3 regions of the Marinomonas sp. genome follow, and region 3 is predicted to be linked to each of the others. Evidence: predicted binding sites of a transcription regulator. Region 3 holds the regulator's gene; each other region holds the start of a gene.
What was found. Region 3 encodes FNR, which switches genes on or off when oxygen is low (the NO sensors DNR and NnrR bind a similar motif). Its sites were predicted from a motif close to TTGATNTANATCAA; they were not measured.
Positions count from the first base shown of each region.

Region 1: the regulator FNR is predicted to act here: its motif matches at 2,911-2,924, upstream of ACO05V_RS09645 (cytochrome ubiquinol oxidase subunit I).
Region 2: the regulator FNR is predicted to act here: its motif matches at 9,187-9,200, upstream of ACO05V_RS01195 (cytochrome ubiquinol oxidase subunit I).

Region 1 is NZ_OZ245329.1:2,030,973-2,041,982, forward strand. It holds gene ACO05V_RS09635 (lysophospholipid acyltransferase family protein) at 1-1,673, shown strand, start outside; gene ACO05V_RS09640 (alpha/beta fold hydrolase) at 1,791-2,714, opposite strand; gene ACO05V_RS09645 (cytochrome ubiquinol oxidase subunit I) at 3,077-4,654, shown strand; gene cydB (cytochrome d ubiquinol oxidase subunit II) at 4,656-5,792, shown strand; gene cydX (cytochrome bd-I oxidase subunit CydX) at 5,854-5,964, shown strand; gene cydD (thiol reductant ABC exporter subunit CydD) at 5,970-7,745, shown strand; gene ACO05V_RS09665 (amino acid ABC transporter ATP-binding/permease protein) at 7,717-9,381, shown strand; gene ACO05V_RS09670 (GNAT family N-acetyltransferase) at 10,020-10,529, shown strand.
Region 2 is NZ_OZ245329.1:257,093-268,102, reverse strand. It holds gene ACO05V_RS01230 (response regulator transcription factor) at 82-753, shown strand; gene ACO05V_RS01225 (sensor histidine kinase) at 746-2,176, shown strand; gene ACO05V_RS01220 (ABC transporter substrate-binding protein) at 2,166-3,281, shown strand; gene ACO05V_RS01215 (TAXI family TRAP transporter solute-binding subunit) at 3,398-4,336, shown strand; gene ACO05V_RS01210 (TRAP transporter permease) at 4,347-6,296, shown strand; gene ACO05V_RS01205 (hypothetical protein) at 6,392-6,529, opposite strand; gene cydB (cytochrome d ubiquinol oxidase subunit II) at 6,529-7,539, opposite strand; gene ACO05V_RS01195 (cytochrome ubiquinol oxidase subunit I) at 7,539-8,993, opposite strand; gene ACO05V_RS01190 (ATP-binding protein) at 9,346-11,010, shown strand, end outside.
Region 3 is NZ_OZ245329.1:2,729,563-2,740,572, forward strand. It holds gene ACO05V_RS13040 (RecQ family ATP-dependent DNA helicase) at 1-1,116, shown strand, start outside; gene ACO05V_RS13045 (SprT family zinc-dependent metalloprotease) at 1,152-1,631, shown strand; gene ttcA (tRNA 2-thiocytidine(32) synthetase TtcA) at 1,751-2,590, shown strand; gene ACO05V_RS13055 (YfaZ family outer membrane protein) at 2,601-3,164, shown strand; gene ACO05V_RS13060 (adenine phosphoribosyltransferase) at 3,237-3,779, opposite strand; gene fnr (fumarate/nitrate reduction transcriptional regulator Fnr) at 3,804-4,565, opposite strand; gene hemN (oxygen-independent coproporphyrinogen III oxidase) at 4,587-5,957, opposite strand; gene ACO05V_RS13075 (alpha/beta family hydrolase) at 6,142-6,738, shown strand; gene tusA (sulfurtransferase TusA) at 6,757-6,990, shown strand; gene ACO05V_RS13085 (CBS domain-containing protein) at 7,063-7,656, opposite strand; gene ACO05V_RS13090 (hypothetical protein) at 7,706-8,011, opposite strand; gene ACO05V_RS13095 (MaoC family dehydratase) at 8,283-8,699, opposite strand; gene ACO05V_RS13100 (HAD-IA family hydrolase) at 8,767-9,411, shown strand; gene sppA (signal peptide peptidase SppA) at 9,415-10,437, shown strand; gene ACO05V_RS13110 (hypothetical protein) at 10,617-11,010, shown strand, end outside.

The DNA of each region.
Region 1 (11,010 bases), 700 kb from region 3:
AAAAGCGGCCGGGTAGTCAAACCAGCTTTGAGTTCATGCGTTACACCTTAGACACATTGAACATTGATTATTCCATCGCTAAAGGCGGCCTTGATAATATTCCTCAAGAAGGCCCGGTGGTTATCGTTGCTAACCATCCACTTGGGGCGATTGAAGGTGTGGTGTTGGCGGATTTAGTAGGACAAGTTCGAACGGATGTAAAAGTTCTGGCCAATGAGTTACTTAAACGTTTACCTGAAATCAGTGATTTGTTTATTGGTGTTGATGTGTTTGGTGGCAAGTCTGCCCAACGAACCAATGCTAAAGCCATTCGTGATGCTCATCGACATTTAGCTGAGGGCGGTGTACTGATTGTTTTTCCTGCGGGAGAAGTTTCTACCTACCCAAAAATCGCTAAAGGAACAGGGCAGAACAAAAAGCAACGCACGTTGGCAGACATCGAATGGAGCCAATCCGTTGCTAATTTCTTAAAGCGCAGCGAAGCAACAACGGTGCCTATTTTTATCAATGGCAAAAACAGCGAGTTGTTTTACAGCGCCGGTCGCATTCATCCTTTGTTGCGCACTGCGATGTTGGGTCGAGAGCTGCTAAACAAAAAAGCTTCTATCATTGAAATTTCGATTGGCAGTGCCATACCTTTCTCGGAAGTGAGTCAGTTCGAGAGCAATCAAGATCTTGTCAGTTATTTACGGCTAAATACCTATTTGATGAGCCCTCAGAATGCTCAGGAATTTAGCAGTCAGCAAGGCGGTCAGGATTTACCGATTATCGCGCCACTTGATCCTATCGTGCTGGAGGAAGAAATCGCGGGCTTAGCGGACGAAATGCTGTTGCTGAAACAAGGTGATTTCAGTGTTTACTGTGCGCCGACAGAATCTATTCCTCAGTTAATCCAAGAAATCGGTCGTATTCGTGAAGAAAACTTCCGTGCCGTGGGGGAAGGAAGTGGTTTAGCCTGCGACATTGATGAATACGATGGTTATTACCATCAATTGTTCGTTTGGCATAACGTTAATAAAGAAGTTGTTGGTGCTTATCGAATGGGAATGGTGGACAAGCTCATCGAAGCGCATGGTTTAGAAGGCTTGTATTCACGCAGTTTGTTTAACTATGACCAAACGTTTATTGATAGCTTAGATAACAGCATTGAAATGGGTCGATCTGTTGTCGCCGCTAAGTATCAAAAAAACTTGAACTCTCTATTGTTGCTTTGGAAAGGCATTGCCACTTTTGCTTATCGCAATCCAAAATACACGCATTTGTTTGGCCCTGTGAGCATCAGTAATGATTACACTCATACCGCTCGTCAGTTAATTGCCGCGACCTTGTCGATCCATTATTACGATAAAGAAAAAGCCAGCTTGGTTATGCCTTCGACGCCACTACGAAACAGTGGCTCAGTATTCTGGCAGCCTAATTTGTTGTCGTCGCTGGCGAGTGTGACTTTGCTTTCAAAAGTTTTATCTCGAATGGAGCAAGGAAAAGGTCTGCCTGTGTTGATTCGTCAGTACCTAAAAATGAACGGCAAGTTGGTGTGCTTTAATGTCGATCCAGGGTTTCATAATTCATTAGATGGTTTGATTGTGGTGAATTTGAAAGACGTGCCTGTGTCAATTTTAGGCAAATACATGGGGCGAGAAGAAGCGCAAGCGTATTTGTCTGATGTACATTAATCGGCTTTAGTACGACGCCCAACGTTGTCTGTGTGGGTATAAAAAAAGAGGCAATGGAGAAGGATTTCATTGCCTCTTTTTTATTGGCTTACTTTCTTTAATAAACTCGACCCAATGTTATTGGGTCGAGTTTTTATCTTGTGAACTGCGAGTATTGATGTCGCGAACGGCTTCAATGACTTCGTTGGGATGTTGCAAGTCAATAATGTGACTCGCGCCTTGAATCCATACCACTTTCAAATCACTTTTGGTGAATAGCGTCTTCGCATAGTCGATACTCTTTGGATTCACCAAGGTGTCATCGGTGCCTTGCACAATGGTAATTGGCATGGTCAAACTGGCGAATTTAGGTTGCGCTTCTTCCAGGCTCTTAGTCAGGTCAAGTACTTCTAAATTGGAATGGTTCCACATGTCTGGGATGAGAAAACTTGGTGTCCAGTCTAATATTGTGTTGTACCAGCGTGCTTCTGCTAGAGACGGTTTAATATCCCCAGCTAAAATCACCACACCACGCACATAATCTGTATAGTTCGCAGCTAAAAGCGGCACAAGAGAAGCGCCTAATGAATGGCCGGCTAAAATGATTTTTTGTTTACCGTTTCGTTCCCAAATATTTTTGAGAACAGGGCCAAGCATGTCCGATTGAGTTTGCAGTTTTGTCGGAAAAGGTCCCGCGAAGGTTGATTTGCCCCAACCGGGACGATCAATAGAAATGACGCGAAAGTCTTTTTTGAAAGTATCTTCTAAAAAGTAACGTGCAAAAGATGACCAATCCCCTGGCGTTCCGTGTACGAACACCACGGTATCACGAGGCTTTGTGCTGGTGTCGCTACTGACATAATGCAGTTTAAATTCTCCATTAGGGCCTTTCATGTACAAGACATGATGCTCAATTAAGCCAGGCGTATTTTCTACTTGTAGGGCAATGGCTTCGTTTTCTTTGATTTCTTTCGGCATAAAGCAAGCTGTTAGCAAGGTGGCTAACGAACCGATAAAGCAGACCTTAAGGCCGGGATAAATCACATTTGACATTAATTTCATAGATTTAGGCTCTAGGATAAGGAAGAGGCTTAGGGAATTAGGATCTTCTGATCATTAATAAGGTGTTTGGTTTGACAGTAATTATACGATTTATATCCGAATGAGTGCTTATCATTTTATGTTATTCCTTTAGAACCAATTTATTTGCTCATTAAGCTAATCTTTTTTACTACTTATTTTTTTCACTCTCTTTATCTTGATCTAACGCAATGTTTCCAATCGCAACAACACTCATAATCTGGCCTTATAGTAAGCCTTGAATAGTTTGAGGCTACGGTGGGCGTTAGATAATAAGAGCACTATGGAAAGTAAAGTGTCTACAAACGCCTTTTTCTCAATCAAGTGAATGGGTTGAAGTCATTATGATTAACGAAGCGGTAGTGGATTTATCACGGTTCCAGTTTGCTCTAACTGCCTTGTACCACTTTTTGTTTGTTCCTTTAACATTAGGGATGTCTGTAATACTTGCTATCATGGAGTCGGTTTACGTCATCACGGGCAAGCAAGTTTATAAAGACATGGTGAAATTTTGGGGTAAGTTGTTTGGTATCAACTTTGCCCTTGGGGTGACAACAGGTCTTACCATGGAGTTCCAATTCGGGACTAACTGGTCTTATTACTCTCATTATGTAGGCGATATCTTTGGTGCGCCGCTAGCAATTGAAGCCCTAATGGCTTTCTTCTTAGAATCCACCTTAGTTGGTATTTTCTTCTTCGGTTGGGATCGACTAAGCAAAGAGAAGCACTTAGCAGTGACCTGGGCGGTTGCGATTGCCTCTAACTTGTCTGCACTTTGGATTTTGGTGGCTAACGGTTGGATGCAAAACCCAGTCGGTTCTGAATTCAACTACGAAACCATGAGAATGGAATTGGTTGACTTTGGCGCCTTGGTTTTCAACCCAGTTGCTCAAGTGAAATTCGTTCATACCGTTTCTGCGGGTTATTGTACCGGTGCAATGTTCGTACTGGCTATTTCAAGCTACTACCTTCTTAAAGGTCGTGATTTGCCTTTTGCACGCCGTTCATTTGCAATTGCTTCAGCCTTCGGTCTTGCCTCTGTATTGAGCGTTATCGTATTGGGTGATGAATCTGGTTATGAACTAGGTGAAGTGCAAAAAGTGAAATTGGCTGCAGTAGAAGCTGAATGGAAAACTCAAGCGGCTCCAGCAGACTTCACATTAATTGGCTTCCCGAACCAAGAGCTTCAGGAGACCGAGTTTGCGATAAAAATCCCTGCTCTAATGGGCTTGATCGCGACGCGTTCCCTCGACAAAGAAGTTGAAGGCATCAAAGAACTGAAAGAGCACAACCGTCAACGTATTATCAACGGTATCTACGCCAATCAGTTACTAGAAGAATTACGTGCTGGTACAACGGATCCTATGGTCAAAGAAAACTTTGAAAAAGTAAAAGGCGATCTAGGTTACGGTCTTTTGGTGAAAGGTTTTGCTGAAGACATGAATAAAGTGACATCTCAGCAGATTGATCAAGCGGTTGAATTCAGTATTCCGCAAGTCGCTCCGTTATTCTTCTCATTCCGCATCATGGTGGCCTGTGGCTTCATTATGTTGATCGTCTTTGCTACCGCCTTCTACCAGAATGCACGTCGTAAAATTGGTCAGAATCGTACTTTCCTGAAAATTGTCATGTGCTGTTTGCCATTGCCTTGGATCGCCTGTGAAACAGGCTGGTTTGTTGCAGAGTATGGTCGTCAACCCTGGGCGATTGGTGAAATCTTGCCAGTTAACCTAGCGGCATCTGGTTTGTCTGAAGCGGAATTGTGGATTTCTATTGTAGCCATCATCGCACTTTATACAGCCTTCATTATTGCTGAAATGTACTTGATGATTCGCTTCTCTAAACAAGGTCCTTCTAGCTTGCATACCGGTCGTTACTCGCTAGAAAAAGAAACCGATCAGCTTAAATCGCAAGAGGTGTAAGATGGATTACGAACTATTAAAAATCATTTGGTGGGTATTGATTGGCGTATTGCTAATCGGTTTCTCTATCGCCGACGGTTACGACATGGGTGTGGGCAGTCTGTTGAATGTGATCACCCGTGACGATAGTGAACGTCGTGTGATGATCAACTCCATCGCGCCTCACTGGGATGGTAACCAAGTTTGGTTCATTACCGCAGGTGGTGCGTTATTTGCCGCTTGGCCTGTAGTGTACGCGACGTCTTTCTCTGGATTCTATCTGGCGATGATTCTTGTCTTGGCTGCATTGTGGTTCCGCCCAATTGGCTTCGACTATCGTTCTAAAATAGAAACACCACGTTGGAGAAGAAACTGGGATTTCGGTATCGGCTTTGGTTCAACTGTACCACCAATCATTTTCGGTGTGGCATTCGGTAACCTGCTTCAAGGCGTACCATTCCAATTCGATGAATACATGCGTGTGACTTATACTGGCTCATTCTTTGGCTTGTTGAACCCTTTTGCTATTCTTTGCGGCTTGGTTAGCTTGATGATGATCGTGACTCAAGGTGGTGCTTGGCTTCAAATGAAAACCGAAGGCGACTTACTACGCCGAGTCAGCACTGCGACAACCGTGACATCGGTTCTTGGTGCTGTGTTGTTTATCCTTGCTGGTGTTTGGTTGGCTTATGGCATTCCAGGTTATGTCATGATAAGTGCTGTCGATGGTAATCAAGTCACTACCCCTTTGATGAAATCAGTAGAAATGCAACCCGGTGCTTGGTTGGCAAACTACAGTAAAGTGCCTTTGCTAATGTTGGCACCCGTGATTGGGATTGTAGGATTGTTGCTTGCTGCATTCGCTAGTCGAATTCAAAAAGGTGGTTTGGCGTTCTTAGGATCTTGTTTGGGTATTGTTGGTATTATCGTCACAGCGGGTGGGTCTATGTTCCCATTCCTAATGCCATCTTCTTCTTTCCCTAGCATGAGCTTGACTATGTGGGATTCAACTTCAAGTCAACATACGCTACAAATCATGTTTATCGTGGCATGTATCTTTGTACCGATTGTCTTGTGTTACACCTTGTGGAGCCATTTAGTGATGTTTGGTCGATTAAGCAAGGAACACATTGAGAAGAACAAACACTCTCTTTACTAAACTGTTTGTTAATCAATTCATCATGGTGAGGCGCTAAGCGCCTCACAAAGGAGATAAAGTTATGTGGTATTTTGCTTGGGTTTTAGGTGTTTTCTTAGCCAGCGCCTTCGGAATTGTTAATGCAATATGGTTAGAGTTTCATGGTTATGAAGGCGAAGAGGAGCAAAAGTAAGCCTTATGTCTAAACAAGAGAAAGCACGTAAACCGCGTCGTCAAGAAAGAGTGAAAACCCCTGAAATGGTGTTTTTGAATGACTGGGCAGGGTGCCAATCAAAACGCTATCGCCTTGTTCAATTATTAGGTGTGGTGTTTACGGTTGCTTTGGTTGTACAAGCGTGGTCGCTTGCCAATGTCTTTTCTGACATGGTGATCGAAGGGGCTTTCTCTGTTTCGCTAATCATACTTGCTTTATCTGGCTTGCTTATCCGCGCCGTGTCCAGTTTTGGGCGCGAGCGGTTAAGCGCCAGTGCCAGCCGAAGTATTCGGTACTCACTGCGAGAAAAAATTGTGTCGCATTTGACCAAACTTGGGCCAGCGCGCTTAAGAATCGAAGAAGATGCGGCCTTGTCTACACGCGTTTACGAACAAGTCGACGCGTTAGACGATTATTTTAGTCGCTATAAACCCCAGTTGTTTATGGTGTCACTTATTCCTTGTGTGATTTTATTCACCATGTTGCCAGTGTCTTGGATCGCCTTTGCCATCTTTATGGTGACAGCGCCACTGGTTATTTTCTTTATGATACTAGTTGGGCACAAAGCGGCCCAAGCGAATCGCCGACAGTTTAGTGTGTTGGCGATGTTGTCTAATCAGTTTATGGATCTAAACCAAGGCCTTGCTGAATTAAAACGTCTTGGTCGTACCGGACAAGCAAAAGACCGTTTGTCACAAACCGCCAGTGCTTATCAAAAAACCACCATGGGTGTGTTGCGTTTGGCTTTCTTATCGACGGCCACCCTAGAACTGTTTGCCTCTATTTCTATTGCTATGATCGCCTTGTATTTAGGGCTTGGCTTAATAGAGCTTTTACCTTGGTCGAAGGGCGTGGCACCGTTTTCCTTAACGACCGCTTTCTTTATTCTGTTATTGGCCCCTGAATTTTATTTGCCATTGCGTCAGTTAGGCAACGATTATCACGCCAAACAAAAAGCCGAAGCAGCTGCGACTGCCTTGTTAGAAATTTTAAATACCTCTTTGCCTAAAACTTCAGCACAAGCGAAAGAAGACGCTCAAGCCGCCGCCAAACCTTCTCATTTGTCTGTGGTAAAAACACATCCTTTATCGCTATTAACCTTCTGCAAATTAAGTTGGCAAGAAGCAGGGCGTTCTCGTCTAGCGCCGATTAGCAATCACATTCGCAAAGGTGAACGTATTTGGCTTAGCGGTGAATCCGGTGTGGGTAAATCCAGTTTATTGCATCTTTTATTAGGCTTTGAAGAAGGTTACCAAGGCGAGTGTTTTGTTGAAGAAAAAGAGTTTGCTCAAGTAGATCTTGCCGAGTGGCGTTCACGTCTGGCTTGGTTACCACAAACTCCAGAATGGGTAAACGGCAGCATTCGTCAAAATCTAGTATTAGGCATTGATGCGCCAACAGAAGACGATCTAAATATGGCGTTGGCAAAAAGCCAATGTGCCGAGTTCGTTAACGCCTTGCCCAATGGCCTAGAAACTAAATTAACTGAATTAGGGGCGGGCTTGTCTGGTGGACAGATGCAGCGTTTGTCTATTGCGCGTGCCTTGTTGTCAAAAGCGGATGTATGGTTGTTGGATGAACCTTGTTCTGGGCTCGATGAAGACACGGCAAACGCCGTATTAGACACGCTAAACACGGCATCAAAAGGCAAAACACTGCTGGTTGTTAGTCACGATACGCATCCTATTGCGTGGGCTGACAGACATTGGACTCTAACCCAAGGAGGATTGCATGAGCAACGTATCCAAGCTATCGCTTAAACGCCTTTTATTGGCGAACCCTTGGGGATTTGTCTTCCCATTATTTTTAGGTGTTATCGCCAGTTTGGCAGGTGTTGCCTTGTTGGGGATTTCTGGCTGGTTCCTATCGGCCGCTGGTTTAGCGGGTGCAATTGGCGCTGCGCAAGGCTTTAACTATTTTACCCCCGGCGCCTTAGTGCGATTGATGGCCATTTTGCGAACTGCCGGTCGTTATGGCGAACAAGTGTTTGCTCATGACCATTTATTAGGTTTGTTAAAAACATTGCGTCTTTGGGTTTGGGATACGCGAGTGGCGAAAGATTCTGCCAACTTGCACCAGCAAAGCCGAGGCGATTTATTGCAGCGTTTGGTGAGCGATCTGGATCAAATTATTCGCTGGCCTTTGGTCGTCATGATGCCTTGGATGTATGCCGTGTTGGCGTATTTGAGCGTGATGGTGTTAGCCTATTTTGTATCAAATACATTATTGTGGCCGATAGGTATCACCGCCGTTGCGCATTTATTTATCGTGCCATTCTTCTGTGGTCGCTACGCGAGCCATTCAGTTCATGTCGGGCAAATCTTAGGCACACATCGTCGTAGTCGTTTTGTGAGCTTGTTTTCTGCCTTAATCACCTTAACCATTCGTGGCCATTGGCAAGAATACGCAGAGCGTCTTAACGAACTCGATGCCCGTCAAAAACGTGCAGAACTGCGCATTCAACAAGCTATTAGTGTCGGGCGTTTGGCATCTTATAGCGTCACCATTATTTTATTGGCTAGCTTCTTTGCGCTCTTGATGCAATACAACCCAGAAACAGGCGCGCTTGCTTTGCAGCCAAACGTCGATGGCGCTTGGCTAGTGGCCTTGGTGTTGGCTACTTTAGCAGTTAATGAATTGGTTTTACCTTTGGTGCAATCTTTTGTTGCACAAGGTCAATCTCAAGTTGGGTTGCGTCGCTTGAATCAACTCAATACGCAAACAGATCAAGATAAGGTCGTATCGGCCCCAGCCTTAAAAGCCATTAAAAGAATCGAACTGACTAACTGGCGTGGTTACCACGCGTCTTCCGGCTTGGGTAATGCGCCTATTTCTATGAAGGTAGAAACCAACGACGTTGTCTGGTTACGCGGTAATAGCGGTTGTGGTAAATCTACTTTATTAGCGTCATTGGCTGGGGATTGCTTGTCACATGGCGATGCCTTAGTGAATGACTTGCTAGTGGATTTGTACGATAACCAAGACTACCAAGCACAGTTCAGCTACCTGCCACAAAACCCTTACGTGTTTCAGCAAACCTTAGCCGCTAACTTACGATTGGGTGATGACAACGCCTCCGATGAATCTTTGTGGGAAGCCTTAGATGCCGTCGCCTTAGGCGACTGGGCACGTCAGTTACCCAATGGTTTGAATACTCTGTTAGGCTCCCAAGGCCGAGATATATCCGGCGGACAACGCAAACGCTTAGTGCTCGCTCGTTTATTACTGCGTAATGCTCCAGTGCTTCTATTGGACGAACCCTTCGACGGCCTAGACAGTGACAGCATCAAATACATTTGTACCTCGCTACAACGCATTTATCGTCCTGAAATGTTGGTGTTTGTGAGTCATATTAATAGCCCGCTTTCCGAAAAAGCGAGAGTCATCGAGCTATAGCTCTTTTCCCTCCCCTTATGTCTTCCAAGGGTTAGGGTGGGGTTGTTCTCTTCTTTGGGTTCTATTCAAACGCTTTGTATTCCCGACCTTTTTTCCGCTCTGCTGAGCGGGTAACTTTTGTCCAGATCCACAAAAGTAACCAAAAAGTCTCCTTATCGGGCTATCGCCCAAACGTATCATTCACTTTGTTTAAGTTAGCGTTTAGCAAGACGATTTTTATCGTAAGGCATGGATTGTTCTTTTAGTAAGAGATAAACCTTCAAACAATGACTCTGAAACTCCATAAAGTCGCGCAACTTCGTCGCGTCGAACTGACTATATTTGGAGCACAATGCAGAAAGTGAAATTGCCAATACACCAAGTCTCTTCCCCTTTTTTCAAGGGGAAGACGGAAGATGGGGTTGTTGCTCTTCTGGGCGCTACTTTGTTTAGGATAAGTCGCGGCTTTAGCCCGACGCGGAATTTTTGATATACGATTTATTTTTGGGATTGTCTGTGTCATTTAAAAATAATCAAAGTCTTTCACGTTGGTGCTGGTAGGGAGTAAGGAAGTCTTTTAGTATTCATTGAGAATGACTCATCGCCTAGAAATAATCGCGCATTCGTATTATTAAAATGCCATGTATTGGAAAGGGACAATGATAGAAACTGAACGATTGATTCTGCTTAAACCAAACCAAAATGATCGGGATGTCATTTCTGAAATACTATCGAGCCCTAAACAAACTAAGTACCTTCCAAATGAAGCGCCATATTCACAAATCCAACAGAAAGCGTATTTAGATAAGCGCATTGCCCATTGGGAAAATAATGGGTTCGGTACTTTTATTATTTGTTTGAAAGATAACCCTCGCATCAAACTCGGTTTTGTCGGTGCTGAATACGCTCCAAACCCAAATTATGTAGATATTCGGTTCGGTATCACCAAGGAGTTTGAAGGGAAAGGCTTTGTCACTGAAGCAGCAAGAGCGTTGGCAATTTGGTTTTTCGCTAACACTCAACACGAAAAGCTTTATGGCGTTTCAATGGTTGATAACGTGAGTTCTAAAGCTGTTCTAAAGAAACTTGGCATGACACCTGAGAAAAACGTAGACCTCTATAATTGCGAAGGGCTGGACAACTATAGCTTAGAAGCACCTACGGCATAACAATCACAGGCAGTTGGCGCACATCTTTGACGCGTCGAAATGACTGACTAACTTCCATTCAAACGCTTTGTATTCCCGACCTTTTTTCCGCTCTGCTGAGCGGGTAACTTTTATCCAGATCCATAAAAGTAACCAAAAGGTCTCTTTATCGGGCTTTCGCCCAAACGTCTCATTTATTTTACTTAAGGTTATGTTTGGCAAGACGATTTTTATCCTAAGGCATGGATTGGCTTTGTTGATGCTAGAAAGGGTATTTTTAACTGACCCTGAAACTCCATAAAGTCGCACAATCAGGATTGCGTCGAACTGACTTCATCGTAGCTATTCGTGTAAAACCAAAGCGTAGGGCATCATGAGCGCAGCGGCTCTAAATTTAAAAAAATGCCGTTGAAAGCGAAGCTTTAATTGTGCGTCGCGGCTTTGGCCCGACAAGTAACTACAGCTTTACGGCTTAATTCTGCTCCCGTCAAAACATTGCTTG
Region 2 (11,010 bases), 2.5 Mb from region 3:
GACCATGTCCCGAATAATAACTGAATAGCACACATTCAATTTTCTTTATAACAATAAATAAGCCACAAGAGCACCATTACCATGCGTATTTTAGTAGTAGAAGATGATCGTATTTTAGGCGAAGCCATTAGCCAAAGAATCAGTCGAATGGGGCATGGTCTTGATCTTGCACAGACTGGTTTACAGGCAAATCAGATGTTGGCCTTGCAAGAATACGATCTCATGCTATTGGATCTAAATTTGCCGGATATGACGGGGACTCAAATATTACAAACGCTCCGAAAAAAATATTCTAATACACCGGTGATTGTGCTGACTGCCCGTGATGAAGTAAAAGATCGCATAGAGCTCTTGGATCTAGGAGCTGACGATTATATGACCAAACCGGTAGACTTTGGTGAGCTTGAAGCTCGTTGTCGTGCTTTACTGCGTCGTAGCCAAGGGCAAGCACAAAACATCATAGAATACGGTAATGTCAGTTTAGACCTGCAAGCATGCACTGTGACTATTGGCGATCATTTAGTCGAGCTAAAACAACGAGAGTTTCGTTTATTAGAGGTGTTTATCACCCACACTGGACGGGTTTTAAGCAAAGAGGCATTGATCGAACATATTTATAACTTTAATGAAAATCCAAATCCAAGTGTGATTGAAATCTATGTAGCGCGCTTGCGAAAATCTCTGCAAGACAGTGATATCAATATTAGAACCATTCGTGGCCTTGGTTACTTATTGGAAAAACATTATGGCTAAGGCTACTACGTCGATTCGTCGGCAATTGATTTTGATGGTGGCGACGGTGCTGATCGTCATTAATGTTGTGGCTCTTTGGAGTGCTCATATCTATGCGAATAGGGCGGCAAAAGAGTCTTATGATCGGCTTTTATATGGTTCTGCTTTGCAAATGGCCGAGAATATTAGTCTCTTGGATTCGCAGTTCTTTATCGATTTACCTGTTTCTGCTTTTGAAACCTTGGCACTATCTACCTCAGACCGCGCGTTTTATTCCATTATGAATGGACAGTATCAGGTGCTGACAGGGTACAAAGATCTTCCCAATATTCCGTTCACCCAGTTGCTTCAGCAATCCATCGAAAAAGAGAAATTTATTCCTATTTATTATGAAGCCATGTATCACGGTGAAACGGTGCGTTTTGTTGCGTTGGGAAAGCGCTTATTAGAGGCGGATAGCGTTAACGATGTTTTTATTATTGTTGGGCAAACATTAGACGCACGACGCGCTGCCGCGACCGAAATTAGTCATATGGCGCTGCAGTTTGTTACCTTGTTTTTCTTTATCACTTTGCTGTTATTGCTTTTTGTTATTTGGCGAGTATTACAGCCACTGCAGGCAATCAAACAAGCCATTACAGAACGTTCTCCCCAAGAGCTATCGCCACTGGAAGCCAAAGTACCCAGTGAGATAGCGCCTTTATTGAAGAGCATTAATTACTTTATGGCTCAACTGGATAATACTTTAATCCGTTTAAAACGCTTCACCGCAGAGGCGGCTCATCAAATACGCACTCCCTTGGCAGGCCTAAACTCACAGGCCCAAAATGCCCTAGATGAAACCGATGAAGAGCTAAGGCAAAAGCAACTACAGCATATTTTAGAAAGCAGCAATGTATTGACCAATACGGTTAATCAGCTGCTTAGCCGCGCTACATTGACGCACCGTTATCAGAGTCACCCTTTTAGTCTTGTTGCTTTGGATCATGTGATCAAAGAGACTTGTCGCGAGTTGGTGGTTTGGGCATTAGAGCGACAGGTTGAAATTGAATATATAGGAGACATCCACGTTACTATTAAGGGGGATGAATTTGCGCTTAAACAAATGCTACAAAACATCATTGAAAATGCCATCAAATACAGTCCAAAAGGTGGTGTCGTTGAAGTTGAATTAATGATGATGGATGAGCTATCTCAGACGTCGATCGTGTTACAAATTCGAGACCAAGGAGTGGGGGTTCCAGATCAGGATAAGGAACATATTTTTGAGTATTTTTATCGTAGCCCGGATAACTTTGCTTCTGGCTCAGGGATTGGTTTATCCATTGCCAAAGAAGTCGCAGAGCATCATGACGCCAGATTCCATTTAAAAGACAACCAGCCAACCGGATTGATTGTGGAAGTTATTTTTCCCCAACGAAAAGGGCTGTCGTATGAAAGTTAGTTATGTGCTGGGACTTTGCTTAATCTTGGTTAGTCGTATGGTGTTTGCTGATGCAGTGCGACAAGATTCTTATATCGCTTTTCCAAGTTTGAATAAACAACCCAATCATCAGGAGGATGTGCTCGCTATTTATGGTGCTGTAAATCATCAGGCAATTGAGCCATTGTTTAGGGCATACCAAGAAAAGTATCCGAATGTCACTATTCATTACACCGAATCGAATACTCGTCATTTATACGAGCAATTTGTCTCGCAGCCTAATATGAGGCCTGATGTGATGCTTAGCCCTGCGATGGATCTTCAATTTAAATTGGCGAACGATGGTTACGCATTGGCTTATGATTCGCCAGAGCTTAGTAATGTCCCCAAGGATTCACATTGGCGAAATGAGCTGTTTGGGTTTACCTACGAACCTATCGTAACGGCGCTAAATAGCGATATTTTGGCTGGAGAGGCTTTGCCGCTGAGTCGCGAGCAGTTATTGAATTTGATCCGCAGTAAGAATCATCTTTTAGACGAAAAAATTGGCCTGTTTGATATTCAGCAGTCAGGTTTAGGTTATTTGGCGTGGGCCTATGATGGACAACAATCTCGCAGTTATGGACGATTGTTAGAAGCGTTTGGTACGCATCAAGCCCGGCTTTATACAGATACATCGTCGATGCTAAATGCGCTATTAAAAGGTCAGATATTTATCGCCTATAATCTTGTTGGTGCTTATTCATATCAGTGGTCACAAAAGTATGCATGGATCAAAACCATCATGCCAACGGATTATACGACCATCATTATGCGTACAGCATTTATCCCTCGTGATGCCCAACAGCCGGCATTGGCGAAGCGTTTTATTGACCTTTTATTGTCTCCAGAAGGGCAGCAGATACTTGCTAATCAATCTGGCATTACGCCAATTAGTACAAAGGTTACAGGCCCTTATAGTCGTGATGAATTAAGCAAGTTACCGCATGGGATTTTTCGCCCAATTCCTCTTGGCCTTGAATTACTTATTCAGACAGATGATGCCAAGAAACGGCTTATTTATCATGAGTGGGACAATGCTAGGTTTTCCGCTCCTAATGATTCTTCGTCTTCGTTATTACCATAGATTTTATTTTTATGGGCTATTAAATACCCATGAAAGGTTCATGAAAGGTTTCCTCGCTAAAGTGTTTTAAGTACTTGCTAAAGTACGACCAAAACAAAAATAAATTGGAGAATACTATGTTTAAAAAACTGCTTATAGCGAGCGCCTTGTGTGCGACTTTAGTCAATAGCCCTGTTCAAGCAGCGGAGCGCGTATCCATTGGTACTGGCGGAACCGGTGGTTTATTTTATGTGATTGGCGCGGGCATTTCAGAAACACTCAACAAGTATATGGATAACACCACGGCACGAGCGGAAGTAACTGGTGCGTCTGTTGAGAACAACCATCGAGTGGCAGCAGGCCAAATGACACTCGGGCTTTCATCATCTTCTACCCTATTTGAAGCTAAGAATGGCGAAGGCCCATTTAAAGTAAGTGGACCATTGGATGTTGCTGGTATTGCCTACTTGTATCCAGCCGTATTGCAGGTGGCGACGATTTCCGGAAATGGTGTCGACTCTTTTGAAGGCTTAAAAGGCAAACGTGTCAGCATGGGGCCTCCAGGAAGTAATGCCGCTGTTTTAGCAACACGTTTGTTACAAGAATATGGTGTCTTTGACGATATCACACCACGTTTTCTTTCTTACAATGAAGGGGTAAAAGCCCTGGTAAACGGCCAAGTTGATGCAACAGTGGTTTTGGCAGGTGCTCCGACTTCCTCTTTGATTGATCTCGATTCACAAACCGACATGAAATTGTTGTCAGCGGATATTAATAAACTCGATAGCCTGATCCAAAAATACCCTTTCTACCAAGCTTACTCTCTACCTGCTGGAACCTACCCAGATCAAACCAAACAGGTTTTGATGATTAACGATCCAGCTATATTGTTTACCAGCGGTAAAGAAGACCAGAGCAAAATTTACAATATCACCAAGGCAATTTTTTCTCATCTAGATGAGCTAGGTCAAATTCACCCACAAGCAAAAGCAATTTCGTTAGAAACCGCAAAACACACTCCTGTTGCGTTGCACCCAGGCGCGAAAAAGTATTATGACGAAGTAAGCGCAAACTAGGAGAGCTACTATGTTGAAATCAGATTCCAGCAATGGCTTTCAAAGTTTGCTCCTTGAATCAAAATTCGCTGGTGGCAAGGAACGTCTAGCAGTCTCTTTATTGTTTAGTGTGATCGCCGCTGGAATCGCCGGTCTTGTACTTTACGGTGCGTATTATGGTGGCATTACTGCGTTGATATTGAGATCGTCGTTTTTCTCTTTAGTCGCAGCGGCTGCCATGCTGTTTTATGCCCTGAGATACAAAAGTGTCGTGGGTCGTGGAGCGTTTTATCTATTGGCTTTATTAGCGTTAATTCCTGGACCTTATTTGTGGCATTACTACATTGACATTGTTATGCGTGGCGCTATGTCGGTTGAGCAAGATAGGTTGATCTTTATTGCTCTCATTGTGGTGGTGTTTGTTTTTGTTCGTATCGCGGTAGGCTGGGCATTGATTACCTTAATGGCCCTCGCTTTCCTTTACGCGTACTTTGGCTATTTGATCCCTGGTAAATATGGTCACGGTGGTTATGATCTAAGCCGTCTGACGTCAACTCTGATGTTATCGACTGAAGGGGTTTATGGTGTGCCCATGGGCGTCGCCGTTGAGTATATTTTCCTATTCGGCTTGTTTGGTGCCATTTTAACTAAAATTGGTACGGGCGAGGTTTTTGTTGATTTGGCCCGTGGTTTAACTGGGCGTGTGCAAGGTGGTCCTGGCTTATCTGCGGCTTTGTCTAGCGCATTGCTTGGCTCCCTTAATGGCAGCGCTGTGGCGAACGTAGTGACCACAGGTACTTTTACTATTCCGTTGATGAAACGCGTGGGCTACAGCGCAAAACTGGCTGGAGCTATCGAAGCCGCTGCGTCTTCCGCTGGACAAATTATGCCGCCGGTTATGGGCGCTGCGGCTTTCTTGATGGCGGAAATGATTGGGATTCCTTATGCTGAAGTGGCAATGGCGGCCTTGGTTCCCGCGCTTTTGTATATTTTAGCCTTGATGATTTCAGTTCGCCTTGAGGCAGGACGTCTTAACTTAGCAAGAGACACAGAAGCGGGCTTACAGTTGTTACTAAGAACTCTGAGAACGAAGAGCTATCTTCTGCTTCCATTGGTGGTTTTGATCGGCCTGATGATTTCAGGCAAGTCACCAACTCAAGCGGCAGTGATGGGGATTCTAGCTGGTTTGTTAGTTTGTCCTTGGAAAAAAGCCACTCGTATAAATGCGCTAGATATTATAGCTGCTTGTAAAGAGACATTGTCTTCAACTTTGCCAATCGTTGCTGCCGTGGCTGCAGCAGGCGTGATTATCGGGATATTGAATCTTACCGGTATGGGCTTGATGTTGTCAGGTTTGATCATTGAACTGGGCGACGGCAATTTGTGGGCTGTCTTGTTGCTCACTGCGTTGGCGTCTTTTGTCTTAGGAATGGGACTACCGACATCGGCAGCGTATTTATTGCTCGCGGTATTGGTTGCTCCGGCGATGACACAGTTAGGTATGGAAACCTTGTCGGCGCATATGTTTATTTTTTACTTTGGTTTGGTATCAGCGATTACTCCTCCTGTCGCATTGGCTGCTTACGCTGCTTCTACTATTTCCGGAGCAGATCCTAATGAGACGGCGATTGAATCTATGCGTTTGGGTTTTGTAAAACTCTTGGTGCCCTTCTTGTTCGTCACTATGCCGGGGGTTTTGTTGATCGGAACAACTGCTAGTGTTATTGCTGCTATCTCGTTTGCGACCTTGGCAACTGCATCGATGAGCATCGGCTTTTCAGGCTGGTTACGTGAGAACTTATCTTGGTCTACCCGTTTGGCCTATGTGGTCGCAGCGGTACTAATCGCTTGGCCTGCAGCAGCAACGGACACGTCTATTACCGTGCTGGGCGCTCGTGTTATCGGTATTGTGTTGTTTGCTGGATTGCTGTTCAAAGCAAGTATTCAAACAAAGCCCAATACCATCAAAGCAGAAGCTTAATAATTTAGGATACCAAGCAAACGACACTAAAAAGCGCACATTTCTATAAATGAAATGTGCGCTTTTTTATCAATTTTCTTGGTAACTATGACTCTTTAAGGCAACCCAGTCATCAGCAGCTTAATACCGTAAGACGCGGTTAATACTGCAACAAAACCGACTCCGTATAAGAGCAAAAACCATTGCCAAGATTTGAGTTTGGCGGCTTTTTCTTTCAGGCTTTTGAATGACATTAGTAGCCCTCCTGATAATCTTCCACCTTGCCAGCAAATACTCGATAACCCCATAAGGTATAAGCACAAATCAATGGCACGAAGATGCAAATACCTGGCAGTAAGAAGAGCAAGCTGCTGTCTGGCGATGCGGCTTCCATAAAGGTTAATTGTCTTGGTATCAGATATGGAAACAAACCGACCACAAGACCGGCAAAACCCAGTAAGAACAGCGTTGCGGCATACCAAAAAGGTCGACCTTCATGATGAACGGTTCCTGTAGCGTGACTGTTTAAATCTCTCCAAGCCAAAACAGCGACCACCAAGGTGATAATAGGCAAGGGCGATAACCACAAGAAATTGAATCCCGAAAACCAACGCTGACGAATTTCAACTTGGCTTGCTACCGTCCACACACTGACGATCACCATGGCCAAAATCGTGATCAACAAGAGTCGTTTACCTAACTTAGCGGCATGTTCTTGAATGCGTCCACGACTTTTCATAAACAAATAACAAGCGGCTAATAAAGCATAGCCAGCCATTACGGCAAACCCTGTTAGGATAGAAAAGGGCGTTAGCCAATGCAGGCTGGATAAGCTGTCGACACCGACTGGCACGCCTTGAACGATTGAGCCTAGCAACATGCCTTGGCAAAACGCCGCGATGGCAGATCCCGCGCTAAAGGCGAAATCCCAATAAGGTCGAGAGGTATCGGACTTAAAACGATACTCGAACGCCACGCCACGAAAGATCAAAGCAAACAGCATCAGCATGATGGGCAGATAAAAGGTTGAGGTAATGCCAGCATAAGCGGCTGGAAACGCCGCAAACAACACCACGCCACCAAACACCAACCAGGTTTCGTTTCCATCCCAAACGTGTGAGATAGAGCGCATTAAATGGTCGCGCTCGCCCTCTTGGTTAAACCAAGGGTAGAGAATGCCGATCCCTAGGTCGAAGCCATCGAGTAACACGTACATAAAGATGGCAAAGCCTAAGACAAGGAAGTAGAAAAGAGCCAAATCCATCATTTATCTCCTTGTTCTATTGTTGATTGATCTTTTGTTTTCAAATCTGTCGATTGTTGTTCTTGAGTAGTTAGCGACTTCACCCAAGCCAATGCGTAGCCCGGCGCTTTCATGCCAATCAGTTGCTGCTCTAGTGCTTCCATAGATGGCGGCCCTTTCTTAATCAGCTTGCGCATGAAGTAGAGGTAAACACCAATCAGCAAACTGTAAATGATCACAAACATGGTCAAAGTAAAGAGCACACGTTCTGGAGGAAGTGGCGATACAATTTCGGATGTTCTAACAAGGTTATAGACAATCCAAGGTTGACGACCGATTTCCACTACATACCAACCTGTCAGTACTGCAATGACACCCATAGGGGTAAATAACGTTACGAGAGATAGAAACGCTTTGTTTTCATATAAGCGGCCTTTGCGGCGTAACAATAGCGCGAGCGCTGCGATACCCATCATGCCAACCCCAATACCAACCATGACACGGAAAGACCAAAACACTAACGGCACATTCGGTCTGTCTTCTGGCGGTACCGCTTTTAAGCCTTGCACTGCGCCATCCCAAGAGTGAGTCAGGATCAAGCTACCAAGGTTTGGAATACCGACTGCATAATCATTCGACTCGGTTTTCATATTCGGCATAGCGAATAACAATAACGGAACATTTTCTTCTTCCGCTGGCCAAATGCCTTCCATCGCCGCCAATTTAGTTGGCTGATGTTCTCTTACGTTTAAACCGTGCATATCACCAATCCATGCTTGCAGAGGCGTTAACACCAAGGCAAACCACATGCACATGGACAAGCCTTTTTTCGCAAAAGGAATGTTTTTCTTTTTCAACAAGTAATAAGCACTAATACCAGCCACCACGAAAGTCGCGGTAATTAATGACGCAACTAACATGTGAGTAAGGCGATAGGGCATAGATGGATTAAAGATCACTTCCATCCAGCTTTCGACTTCAAACTTACCATTGATGATCTTGTAGCCTGTTGGTGTTTGCATCCAAGAGTTTGCAACAATGATCCAAAACGCTGAAATCCAAGTACCTACCATAACGGTGAGCGTGGCGAAGAAATGCAGCTTGCGACCAACACGTTGCCAACCGAACAGCATGACACCAAGGAAACCGGCTTCCATGAAGAAAGCAGTCAGTACTTCGTAGGCCATCAATGGCCCAAGCACCGCGCCGGTAATCTCCGAGAATTTGGAAAAGTTAGTACCAAACTCATAGGACAAAACGATGCCAGAGACTACGCCCATGCCGAATGTAATGGCAAAGGGTTTGATCCAAAATTTGGCCAACTGCAAATAGTAAGGGTTGTGTGTTTTAAGCCATAAGCCTTCCCAAATGGCAATTAGCGTCGCCAAACCGATGGTGATGCTGGGGAAAATAATGTGAAAGCTCACAGTAAAAGCAAACTGTATGCGAGATAAGATGGCGACGTCGAGGTCCATAATGGCTCCCTTGGGAATCAATAAGCGTTAAGAGATATATAGATAAGGTTAGGCGTTTCTCTTAACTCTTAGCGTACGCATTTGCTGCAAAGCCAGAGGCAAAAGTGCTAAACCTACAATGCTAAAAAGCGCGATGATTTCGGTCATTAAAAAGCCAGTATTCATGATGCTTGTCCTATAAGTTGATAATAGTTTGATATAAATCAAAGATTGCTTTTAGTAGAGCAAAGGACAGGCCAACTATTAGTAAAATTTATAGCATTGATTTTAAAGGGAAAATTTATATTTTTGCTTGTGGTGTAAAAAGAGTTTACGATTTTCTCACTTTTAGGTGTAAACGAGGTTTACGATTTTGACGCTTTCCTTGATGTTTGAAGTTGCCATGCTTGTGACGAGCGTGTGCGGCGTATTGGTTGCGGTTTGGTTATTGTGGCGAGCGCGAAAGCAAAGCGATCTACAGACCTTGGCAGGTTTCGCCATCATGATGGCGATTTGGTGCTTCGGGCATGTGGTTTTGTTCCAAGGCTACGAGCAAATTGGTATTCATATCATTCTGGCTAACCCGTTGATGCCGACCTTCTTCTTACACTTTGCGATTCGTTTTGTAAACTCAGGCTCGGTTAAAGAGCCGATGCTAGAGCGCTTATATCAAGTGGTGCCTTGGTTTTACCTGACCAGTTTCGTAGTGGTTTTACAAAGCTGGTGGATCGGCGCTGGAGATGCGATCAGTACGCTAGACACGCGTTCATTTTTTATCTTTACCGAGGCAGGGACGTGGAATCTTGCTTATACGGTATTGATCGGCATCTTGGCTCATGGCGTGCTGTTGTTTGGCTGGTATCGACATTCTGGTAATAAGAAACGCTCTATTCTCGCCATGTTTGGTGTGGGGGCTTGGGGCTTGTTGTTGGCAACCAGCTTTGTATTTCCCTCTTTTGGTATTAGCTGGTTTCCTTATCCTATGTTACTGCTGCCAACTTATTTACTGTTGTTGGTCTACGCGGTGGTGCGCTATCAGATTTTATCAGTGAATGCGTTTGCCAATCGGGCCTTGCTTTGGGTGGCCATGATGTTGGTTATTCTCTGCGTTATCGCGGTCATCAGCGTGGTGTCTGGACGCATCGGTTTGCAGGCGCTAGCGAATGTTCCCAGTTGGCAGCTTTGGTTGTATTCCTTGTTTATCTTGGTCGTCGCGGCGGTCATTTATCAGCCTTTGAGTCGCTTGGTTTCTCGGCTTATTTACCCCGGTGCGTCATTGAACGAAGCGGTGTTGGATACCTGGTCAACGCAATTAAAAGAGGCGCAAGATTGGCCGCAACTGATCGCCATTGGTGAACGTTTACTTTCTCTACAGATAAGGCGTAGTGTGGCAATTCAGCTACAAAGCTCTGCTTATCCTGTTCAGGAACAGAATGACGCCTTGGCAATTCGAGTGTCTCGGTCAGATTCTGATTGGCACTTTGTATTAATCGGTTGGGAAGATGCCAGCCCTGGCATGCGTTTGACTGCTGAGGTGTTTGCGTCCTTGTTTTCGACCAGTTGTGGTTTGCTTGAAAGGTCGCTGGCCTTGGCTGCGGCAGAACGAAAACGCATGGACGAACAGCATCTGGTTGAGTTGGGCAGTTTGTCAGCAGCAATGGCCCACGAGCTACGCAATCCACTTAATATAATTTCAATGGCGGCCTATGACGCGCCAGCCGAAACGCGTCAGTATATTCAGACTCAGCTTAAACGCGCCGATCGTTTGGTGAGTGATATGTTGGTGTATTCCGGTGGCTTGACGTTACAAGTTGTCGCTACACCGTTACGATCTTTAATAGCGAGTATTCTGGCGCAGGCTCAGCTAGAAGGTGTGGCGGTTGAGCTAGATATAAATGAAACAATAGAGCTGGATGCTGACCCACAACGATTACAACAGGTGTTTATTAATCTGATCGATAACGCTGTGTCTTTTTTGCGCAATATGCCAGATGGCAAGTTATCTATTGAAGCTAAAGAACAAGATCAACAGATAGTC
Region 3 (11,010 bases):
TTGTACTTTCTACACCATGAAGTGCCCGGCGAAACAGGGATTATTTATTGCCGATCTCGGAAAAAAACCGAAGAGCTTGCAAATTGGTTAAGCGGACTTGGACTGCCAAGCATGAGTTATCACGCAGCCATGTCAGAAGAAGATAAGCAAAAGCATCATAAGATTTTTTCTGCGCAACAAGGCGCAATTATGGTGGCAACCACTGCTTATGGCATGGGGATTGATATTGCTCATGTAAGATTTGTTGTTCATTTAGATTTACCAAGCAGCCCAGAGTCCTATTTTCAGGAAGTAGGACGAGCTGGACGTGATGGAAAGCCCGCAAAGGCCCTATTGCTATATGGTTTGCAAGATATGCTGCAAGCACAACAGTTGGCGGCATTACAGCCTTTGGCTGCAGAAAGAGAAATACAACATTTAGGCAGTTTATTTCGAATTTTAGAAGGGCGAGGTTGCAGACGACAAAATTTACTATCACATTTTGATGAGAGCATTCCAGCTTGTCAGCATTGTGATCGCTGCCTTTCTAACAAATCTGAACAAAACATGACGACAGCCAGTCAGAAGCTTTTATCCTTGATTTATCATACCAAAGGGCTGCAACCTTTTTCATTGCTTATCCAAATTTTACTTGGGAAAAAAACCAAGCCTGTCAGTTCAATCAATGCTGAATTTCTACCATTATTTGGCAAAGGCAAAGAACTAAGTGAGGTGCAATGGAAATCTGTCATCAGGCACTTAATTGCATATGAGTACATAACACTTGGCGCATTTAGTGTATTTACCGTACATATAAACGAAAAGTCGCGGAGCGTGCTACAGGGGAAAACTCAAATTATTATTCCCACTGAGCATTATTACCCGGCTCTCCAAGAAGAGCACCTTGCAATAGACAGTATAAATTGGCATAAAATATTGGCTTGGAAATACAGTCACGGTCAGATCAACTTAAGCGACACTCAACTTAGGTTAATTTGTTTGCATAAACCGAACTCTGTGGCGTCAATAAGTCGTTTAACTGGATTATCAAAAGAAAAAGTGGAAGGTTTTGCTGAAACACTCATCAAAATCCTCCATGAGGTGGATTCACAAGAGGCCGTTGCATTATGTCCTTAAGCTCTCGACAGACAAGCTTAATTGACGAAGAAGATGTGTTGAGCATCGTTATTCAGAAGACCAATGAGTGTTTTGATAAAGCCGATGTTTTCTTTGGCAATAGGTTTAAGCGCTCAGCTTGTAACTTAAAGCAAAGAGGCCGAGCTGCCGGTACAGCTCATTTGCATAAAAATGAATTGCGATTTAATCAATTTATGTATCAACAAAATCCTGTCGAATTCTTAGATACTGTTGTGCCGCACGAAGTCGCTCACATTATTGTTTTTCAAATTTATGGTAATACGGTAAAGCCCCATGGAAAAGAATGGCAAGCAGTTATGTTAAAAGTGTATGGTATTCGCCCCAGCCGAACGCATACATTTGATGTCCCTCCGCAAAAGCAAGCCTACGAATACCATTGCTCCTGTCAAAAGCACCAATTTACTAAACAACGCCACACCAGGGTCCAGAAAGGTGTTGAGTATATCTGCAAAAAGTGTCGCACAACATTACAATTTATAAACAAAACTAAGTGACTACCTTTAAAAATACATAGAAAGTGAATTTTTACCTACTTTTGTCTTATATTGTCCATTTTTAATGCGATAGTTGCCTCCTTATAGTAGTATAGGCGCGTTTTGTTTATAGCGTATTTATGATGGATTTATCTACTCGACCTAAAGAAAAATTAGAGCTGAATAAGCTCCAAAAACGCCTTCGCAGATTAACTGGCCAAGCTATTGCTGACTTCAATATGATTGAAGAGGGTGATAAGGTTATGGTGTGTTTATCTGGAGGAAAAGACTCTTACACTATGTTGGAGATTTTGCGAAATCTGCAAGCTAGCGCACCTATTAGCTTCAGTATCATTGCAGTAAATCTTGATCAGAAGCAACCCGGTTTTCCAGAGCATATTTTACCTGCTTATCTGGAAGAGCTAGGAGTGGATTTTCATATATTAGAACGTGATACTTACAGTATTGTAAAAGAGATCGTGCCAGAAGGAAAAACCACATGTGGCTTATGCTCTCGTTTGCGCCGAGGTTCTTTGTACGGTTTCGCAGAAGAAATTGGGGCAACTAAAATTGCGCTTGGCCACCATAGAGATGACATTCTTGAGACATTGTTCTTAAATATGTTTTTTGGTGGTAAATTAAAATCTATGCCGCCAAAGTTATTAAGCGATGATGGAAAGCATATCGTTATTCGCCCTCTAGCTTACTGTAAGGAAGAGGATATTGAAGCCTTCGCTAAAATGAAGGAATATCCAATTATTCCTTGTAACCTTTGTGGTTCACAAGAGAATCTACAGCGGCAGGTTGTAAAGGATATGTTGCAGAAGTGGGAAAAAGAATTTCCAGGAAGAACAGAGACAATGTTCTCTGCTATACAAAATGTAGTACCATCTCACTTAGCAGACACAAACTTATTCGACTTTAAAGGGTTGAAGCAGTCGCCAGCGGCTTTTGACCGATTAAATATTATTTCATTATAGGATAATAGAAATGAACTTTACTCATAAAACCCTATTACTAGCCGTCGGTATTTTAGGATCGTCAATCGTTAATGCTTCAACTGCTGATGTAGCATTAACCAATGAGACCGTGAAAGGTGGCCTGAATTTCAATATGGGAACTTTTGGAATAGGTGCAGGAATGTCCTATGATAAAGACAAAAGTGTCACTACCGCACATATAGGTTTGGGCGTTGAAGATTCAGATACCAGCGGTCCATTGCAGGTTGGTCTTGGAGTGCGATTGTACGGTGTAGATGCTGACCTAAAAGATAACGATGATGTATCTGTTGCTCTTGCTTTAGGTGGCTGGTATCGCTACACACTTCCTCAAGCAAACCGTCTAAGTATCTTTGGTTCTTTATATTACGCACCTCAGGTTTTGTCTTTCACTAACCTTGATCACATGTATGTCTACGAGCTTCGTGCAGAGTACATGACTATGCGAAATGCACGAGCCTTTATTAGTTATGGCAAAACAGAGATTATTTATGACAACGATACTCGCAAAGAAGCAAATAATGGCTTTGCTATTGGTGCAACTGTAGATTTCTAATCTGCAAAGTGTAGCAATTTGATAAATAAAAAAGGTGGCTTGAAAGCCACCTTTTTTATTTATATAACGATATTATTCACCATCATAAGCGCATAGGCTAAAAACGGGAATGTCATTATCTCTCAGCTTCTGGCTTCCACCTAGATCAGGCAGATCTATAATAGCTGCCACTTCTTTGATGTTAGCGCCTTGATTGGTCAATAGTTTAATTGCTGCCAATAGAGTGCCGCCAGTAGCGATCAAGTCATCAAATAACAATACCTCATCACCCGCCTTAACTGCGCCTTCTTGAATCTCTAGCTCGGCTTCACCATATTCCAATGCGTATTTCTGTGAAATCGTTTTACCTGGAAGCTTACCTTTTTTACGAACCAAGATAAGTGGCTTTTGTAGTTCATAAGCCAAAACAGCGGCAATCAAAAAGCCACGAGCATCGATGCATGCTATGTGAGTAATATCACTAGCTATGTAGCGATGCACATAAGCATCCACAACCATTCTCATTCCTTTAGGGTCACTAAAAATGGGGGTGATATCTCTAAAGCTAATGCCTTGCTTAGGCCAGTCTTCTATTGTTTGTATCAGTGATTTAACGTAAAAATCGTCGTAAAGCATTCCAGTAGAGCCTCATTTTATTAATTAAATGCGCGCGATTTTACCACAGTCACTGGCAACCCCAACGAGTTTTTGTATTTCAGGGAAGTCAATTATCTCTATTTCTTTACCATCAACATGTATTAATTCATTTTTTTGAAAACGAGTAATAACTCGACTAACCGTTTCAACCGCCAGACCAAGGTAATTACCAATTTCACCGCGAGACATGGATAGACGGAATGAGCTCGCTGAATAGCCACGTTTTTTGAATCGATTAGATAGATTCAATAGGAAAGAAGCGACTTTTTCATCCGCATTCTTTTTCCCCAACAAAACCATCATCTGTTGGTCGTCGGATATTTTTCGACTCATCACCTTAAATATTTGATGCTTCAAAGAAGGAATCTGTGAAGATAACTCTTCAAGATGGCTAAAAGGAATCTCGCACACTGTTGTGGTTTCCAACGCCTTTGCAGAAACAGGGTAGACGTTTGAATCAATGCCGCTCAAACCAACTAGTTCACTTGGGCAATAAAACCCCGTGATTTGCTCTTCACCAACTGAAGTGATGTTAAACGTTTTTAAAGTGCCGGAGCGAACAGCGTAAACGGAATCAAACGCATCACCTTGTCGAAATAAAAATTCGCCTTTTTTAAGTGGCTTTTTTCGCTCAATAATTTGATCTAGTCGATTGATATCTTCATCTGCCAATGCAATTGGAAGGCAAAGAGCACTTAAGCTACAGTTTTGACACTGCGAAGTAAGCGTACTATTGAATCGTGACTGTGTGTGTGTCATTGACATTTGAATCTCCCTGATCTCGATCTATATAACTTTTGAGTATTTTATGGCGCTATTAAGATATTTATCAAAAACCATACAAATACAGCGAATTAGTAATCTACCGCGTTCTGTCACTTTAATAGTGGTCTGCATTCCACTACGATTAATATCCAACATATCATCTTCCACCATGGGTGTTAGATTTTGTACCTCTTCAGCAAAATATTCAAAGAAGCGAATATTGTATTTTTGCTCAATGCTAGCAGCGTTCAACTCAAATTGTGAAGTTAACGTCATTATAACTTGATGTCGAATTCTATCATCTAGATCGCTAATATATCCTTTAGCGATTGCCAGTTGACCTTTCTCAATACTACTCCTATAAATTGATAAGTCTGTATGGTTCTGAATATAAACACCATTTAAATCACTGATAGCAGAAACTCCAAAAGCGACTAAATCGGTACCAGCATGCGTCGTATAGCCCTGAAAGTTACGCTGTAGCTTGCCTTGTTTTTGCGCTATTGCCAGACTATCTGTCGGCTTCGCAAAATGGTCCATGCCGATATATTCATAACCAGCAGAGATCAAATGCTCGATGCTCATTTTTAACAAGTCAAGCTTCATGCTTGATAATGGTAGACTTTCATCTGAAATGCGCTTTTGCGCTCTAAACCGATCCGGTAGATGAGCATAATTAAAAAGCGATATTCGCTCTGGCGATAATTCAACCACTTGATCTAGTGTCTTTTTAAAACCTTCAATTGATTGATAAGGTAGACCATAAATCAGATCGAAATTAATGGATTTAATGCCTAGTGCTCGAGCATCTACAACTAGATCCGCTACCATCTGGATAGGCTGAACCCGGTGAATAGCTTCTTGTACCTTGATGTCAAAGTCTTGCACACCAATGCTAATTCGATTAATTCCTTTTTCAGTTAACAATTTCAGCTTAGATCGACTAATTTCTCTAGGATCTATTTCGATACTATAATCTTGTGTTCCGTCGTTAATTAAATTGAAATGTTGTTGAATATTGTCAAACAGCACATCAATTAATTCTTCTGTTAAAAAAGTAGGTGTGCCGCCACCGAAATGCAACTGAGTTACCTCTCTAGTGTGATCGAGCATGAGGCTGCGTAATCTCATTTCCTCACCTAGCAACTCAACGTATTCAGCACCTTTTTCATACTTCTTAGTCACAATTTTATTGCAAGCGCAGTAATAGCAAAGATGAGCACAAAACGGAATATGAAAATATAGACTAAGAGGTGCTTCGGAAGGCATTAACATCTTATCGATAAGCGCAATTTTACTAATACTTGAGTCGAATTGTGGTGCCGTTGGGTAAGATGTGTAGCGAGGCCCAGATAGGTCGTACTTAGCAATAAGTGAAGAATCCCAAATCATGATGTGTTCCTATTAAAATTTCTAATAGGAGTTTACACTTTAGTGAAAAGCCATTTGCTGACCCAGATCAAGGATTTCCATACTGTAGATAAAACCTTTTCCTGCATTGTCGGCAATAATACCTCTAGCAAGGTTTTAACCGTCTTCCTATTCTGATCTAATAACATTTCTGACTCTTATGGACATGAATCCTCTTCCTTTTTATCTCGCTCACGGTGCTGGCGCAGGTCACAGCAGCACTTTTTTAACACTGCTTTGCAATGCTATATCCGAGCAACGACAACAGGTTGTCATACCAGTAACTTTTTCATACATGCAAGAACAAGAACGTACCGGAAAGAAAAGGCCGCCACCGAGGTTTACCACTCTTGTTCCTGAGTATGCCGAGTGCATTGCGAATGAAAAAAACTGTATTGTCGCAGGAAAATCCATGGGTGGGAGAGTCGCTACACAACTCTCGGATCTTCCTATGGTGAAGGCTATCGTCTGCTATGGTTTTCCTTTCTATCCGGCAGGAAAGCCTGAAAAACACCGTCTTGCTTTTCTTGATGAATTAAAATCGCCATGCCTTATTATTCAAGGGACTAGGGATCAACTTGGTTCCTATGAGTGGGTAAGTCAGCAATCCTTACCAGAGAATGTAGACATTATTTGGGTAGAAGGTGCAGATCATGACTTTAAAGCCTTAAAAAAATACAATACCAGTATCGAAGATACGATTTTAGAAATAGCAGCCTACACCAAAAATTGGCTAGAAAAGAATATCGAAACCGAAGCTTAACTTATTGAGAGAAATATTATGGAACACCAAGCGCTGCTTGATGCAACAAATTTACTTTGCCCCGAACCCGTTATGATGCTTCATGTAGAGATGCGAAAACTTTTGGCAAAAGATGTACTAAAGGTTATTGCAACTGATCCATCAACGACAAGAGATATCCCTAAATTCTGCCAATTTCTTGGTCACAACCTTATTAAGCGTGAGCAAGAAGGGGATATTTATTATTATTGGATCGAAAAGAAAGAAGCCTAGTTTGAGCATTAAAACCCCAAATTATATATAATTTGGGGTTTTAATGGGTTGATAAAATTAATTTTGGCTAACTTAAGCCACTTTTAGCTTTTTAGATTGATCTTTTTGACCAAGAACAGCGCTTTGGTAAGTCTGCGAAAAGCTAGAAAATGCAACGTCAATATCTAACCGTAGCTGGCGAGCAACATCATTAGACGAGATTAAGCCACGTATTGCTTTCGTGCCTTCATCAATAACAAGCAAATGTTGTAGTTTATTATTTCGTTGGCTAAACAAGAGTGACTCGATATCTGAATGTTTAAGGGATGTGTAAGATAGGGCAAGCAATGCTTCTTTCGCCCTCATCAAGTCAGCAACCATCAACTCTGAGCGTTGAAAGCCATTAGCCACTTGTTTGATAAACACATCTTCAGATAAATCTTCAAGACTAATAACGCCAACAAAGTGATTGTCAGTATCTACTACGATTTTCATGCGTACATGTTCTTTTCTCATCAACTGAACTAATTCATCAGCACGAGTATTAGATTCAATCACTCGTGGACCCGCGGTCTGGAAATCAGTAAAAACGGATAAAGCAGGAGAATAAAGATTTATGTTTTCTGTAGTGGCCGGCCAAGTAAGAGCGTTAACGTCTTTTGTAGATACGTAAGTTAATGTTTTCATGATAAATCCCCAGCGTAATAATAAAAAATATAGACAGATATTGGGTGAGTTATATCAATGAAACAGGCGGGGCTCTTGGGTTGATGTTACCACTGATTTTAGTAATAACGGGTAAGCGGTAATGTAGAAAAGGTGTAGGAGTTAAAGTAGAAACTTGGGTGCGAAACCGAATAAATATGACACAACCGCTGTCTGAACCATTGCCTTGATCTGGGACAACGACTTCGTCACATTTTTGCTCTACATTAGGTTCCAGCCAACGAAATTGATTTGCCTCTTGAGCATTGGCGCGCTGAGATATCGTCAATAAAGACGACACTATTACGGCAATGATCATTAGCAATTGAATTTTCATGGCAACACCTAGTCCTTGTTCTATCTAATAAATATAGGCTTGCTCCTGCTTAAATCCCAGTCTTTTTTACAAAATGCCGCATTTTTTCACGATCAAACACTTTGACTAACAATTGTGATGCAAATAAGGGAGCTCAATCCAAAGCACAGGTAATAGCTTATTTCATGACCTTTTTAATGAAGTGAGTGTCAGACACACATCGACAAAAAAAGAGCATTGCTGTTTAACAACAATGCTCTTTATAAATTCAGCTCTTTGTTTTGTAAGCAGTTTATGCTGGAAGCATAATCGTTGCTTCGCCTGTTACAACCACTTTTCCGTCACATTCACACACTGTTTTTAGCGTCGCTCGGCGACGGCGTTCGTTAATATCTGTAACCGTTACTGTGGTAACCACTTCTTGTCCAACAAAAACCGGAGAGCGGAATTTCAATGTTTGTTCTAAATAAATACAGCCAGGTCCTGGTAATTGAGTGCCAATGGCTGCAGAAATAAAGCCAGCGGTCAGCATGCCATGAGCAATTGGCTTACCAAAAGAAGTTGTTGCTGCGTAATCTGCATCTAAATGAACAGGGTTTGTATCGCCCGTAACGTCAGCAAAAGCCTGCACATCTGCTTGTGTTACCACCTTGCGATATTCGACACTTTGATCAATTGAAAGCTGCTCTAAAGTATAACCAGTCGTCATTACCAATCCTTATTTTGTCATTTTCGGTTATGGTACACTTTCGCCTGATTATTCTTAAGAGGTATCTATGGTTAAATTGGTGATTTTTGATTGGGACGGTACCTTGTTCGATTCCATTGACACTATATGTCACAGCATGTTGCAGGCTGGCCACTTGGCAAACGCACCAAAAAGAGTAAAAGACGATATAAAAAACATCATTGGTTTGTCCCTTGATAAAGCGGTTGATACGGTTTGGCCAGAGCTATCTTTAAATGAACAAAATGCAATCATCGAACACTACAAAACTATTTATGTAGCAGCTGATCAAACGCCACCATTAGCTTATCCCGGCGTTATTGATGTACTAAACAAACTACAAGTCACAGGCATGCAAATGGCAGTGGCGACAGGCAAAAGTCGCCGAGGGCTTGAAAGAGTATTGTCTCTAACTAATACAAGAGATTACTTTGTTGCATCCCGCTGTGCCGACGAAGCATTATCAAAACCACATCCACTAATGCTAGAGCAAATATTGACGGAGCTAAATATTTTACCTGAGCACGCCATTATGATTGGCGATACAGAATATGATCTAATCATGGCAACTAATGCAGGAATGAAAAGCATTGGAGTAACGTACGGTGCGCATCAAGAAGAGCGATTAAGAGCTTGCCAACCGCACGCGCTAATAAACGATTTTAATCAATTATCAAACATTTTAGGGTTATAGAAAATGAGCTGGACAGAAGACGAAGATCGCAAGCAGTCACTTAATGAAGAAACCTCAAGCGAGCATGTGAAGGCTGAGAAAAAAACTGAAATAGAGGTCACTGATCCAAATAAAGAGATTTGGTCATTACTAGAGAAAACACTCAGTGATAATCTTATTGAGAAGCGTCGTTCTAGACGTTGGAGAATATTTTTCCGTTTCACCACGCTAGCCATTTTCTTGGCAGTGATTGGTGGTTGGTTTGCAAAATCCAACTTTCAAGACGTCAGTATAGAAGGTGACGTCGTTGCCATGATTCCAATGCGTGGCGTTATCGGTGCCGATAACGAGATTGAATCTTCTGAGTTTGTTGGCTTGCTTGATGCCGCTTACCAAAACTCTCGTCTCAAAGGTGTGGTCATTGAAATGAACAGCCCAGGCGGAAGCCCAGTTCACTCTGGCATTATTTACGACGCTATTCGCTCCAAAGAGCAAAACTATCCAGACATTCCGGTTCTAGTGGTTGTTGAAGACATGGCCGCTTCAGGTGGCTACTACATAGCTTCCGCCGCAGATGAAATCTACGCTGATAAAGCCAGCTTAGTTGGTTCAATTGGTGTTATTTCTTCCGGTTTTGATGCTTCCAATTTGCTCGAAAAAATTGGTGTAGAACGACGCACTTTCACGGCAGGTCGTAACAAAGCATTTCTTGATCCATTTGCTCCAATGACCGAAGAAGCAAAAGTGAAATGGCAAGCAGTATTAGATGAAACTCACCAACAGTTTATCAATGCTGTAAAAGAAGGTCGTGGTGATAGACTCGTTATTACGGATGATGTCTTCTCAGGCATGGTGTTTACCGGTTCACAAGCCATCAAGATTGGCCTGATCGATGGATTGGCGAGCGTCAACGAAATATTAGATGCGCGTTTCCCTGATGCTGAGCCTGTAGTTTTTGAACCAAAGCAGGATTCATGGAAAGAGCTGGCCAAAGAGTTTGGTGTTGAAATGGCAACACGAGTTATCAACACTACCAGCATTCAATAAATATCTGCTCAAAACCTCTAAGCTCCTACGGGAGCTTTTTTATTGTCTAAAATATATCAATGAACAAAATAAAAGCGGCAAGCAGATTCGTCGTGATGTTTTATAGTTAAGATATATTTGATAATATAAATCCATTATTTATCTTATTTAGATCTTTAACGATTATTAGGATGTGAACGATGGCTCGCAAAGCAAACATAGCAAGAGAGGAAATTAACCAAGCCTGCTGGGAGTTAATCGAAAAAAACAGCTTTCCAAATATTCCTCGCTTAACTGAGTATTTTCTGCAAAAGGACGGTCGGCGCTGCTCAAACACTACCTTCCTAAATGCGATCACCGACTGGGAAGAAGCCTACAAAGAACAGCAACAACATGAGTTAAGCGAACTCAATGATGTATTGCTTCCTGTCTTTAAACGTTTCTCAAGAGAAGTAACTCAAAATCTCGGAAAATTGCTCGATGAGAAATCATCCGAAATTGAGCAACACCAAATACTCAAGCAAGAGGCGACACAAAGCGGCTATCTGTCTTTATCCTCGGCTTTGGTTGAATTGCAAAAAGCACACGATTTAT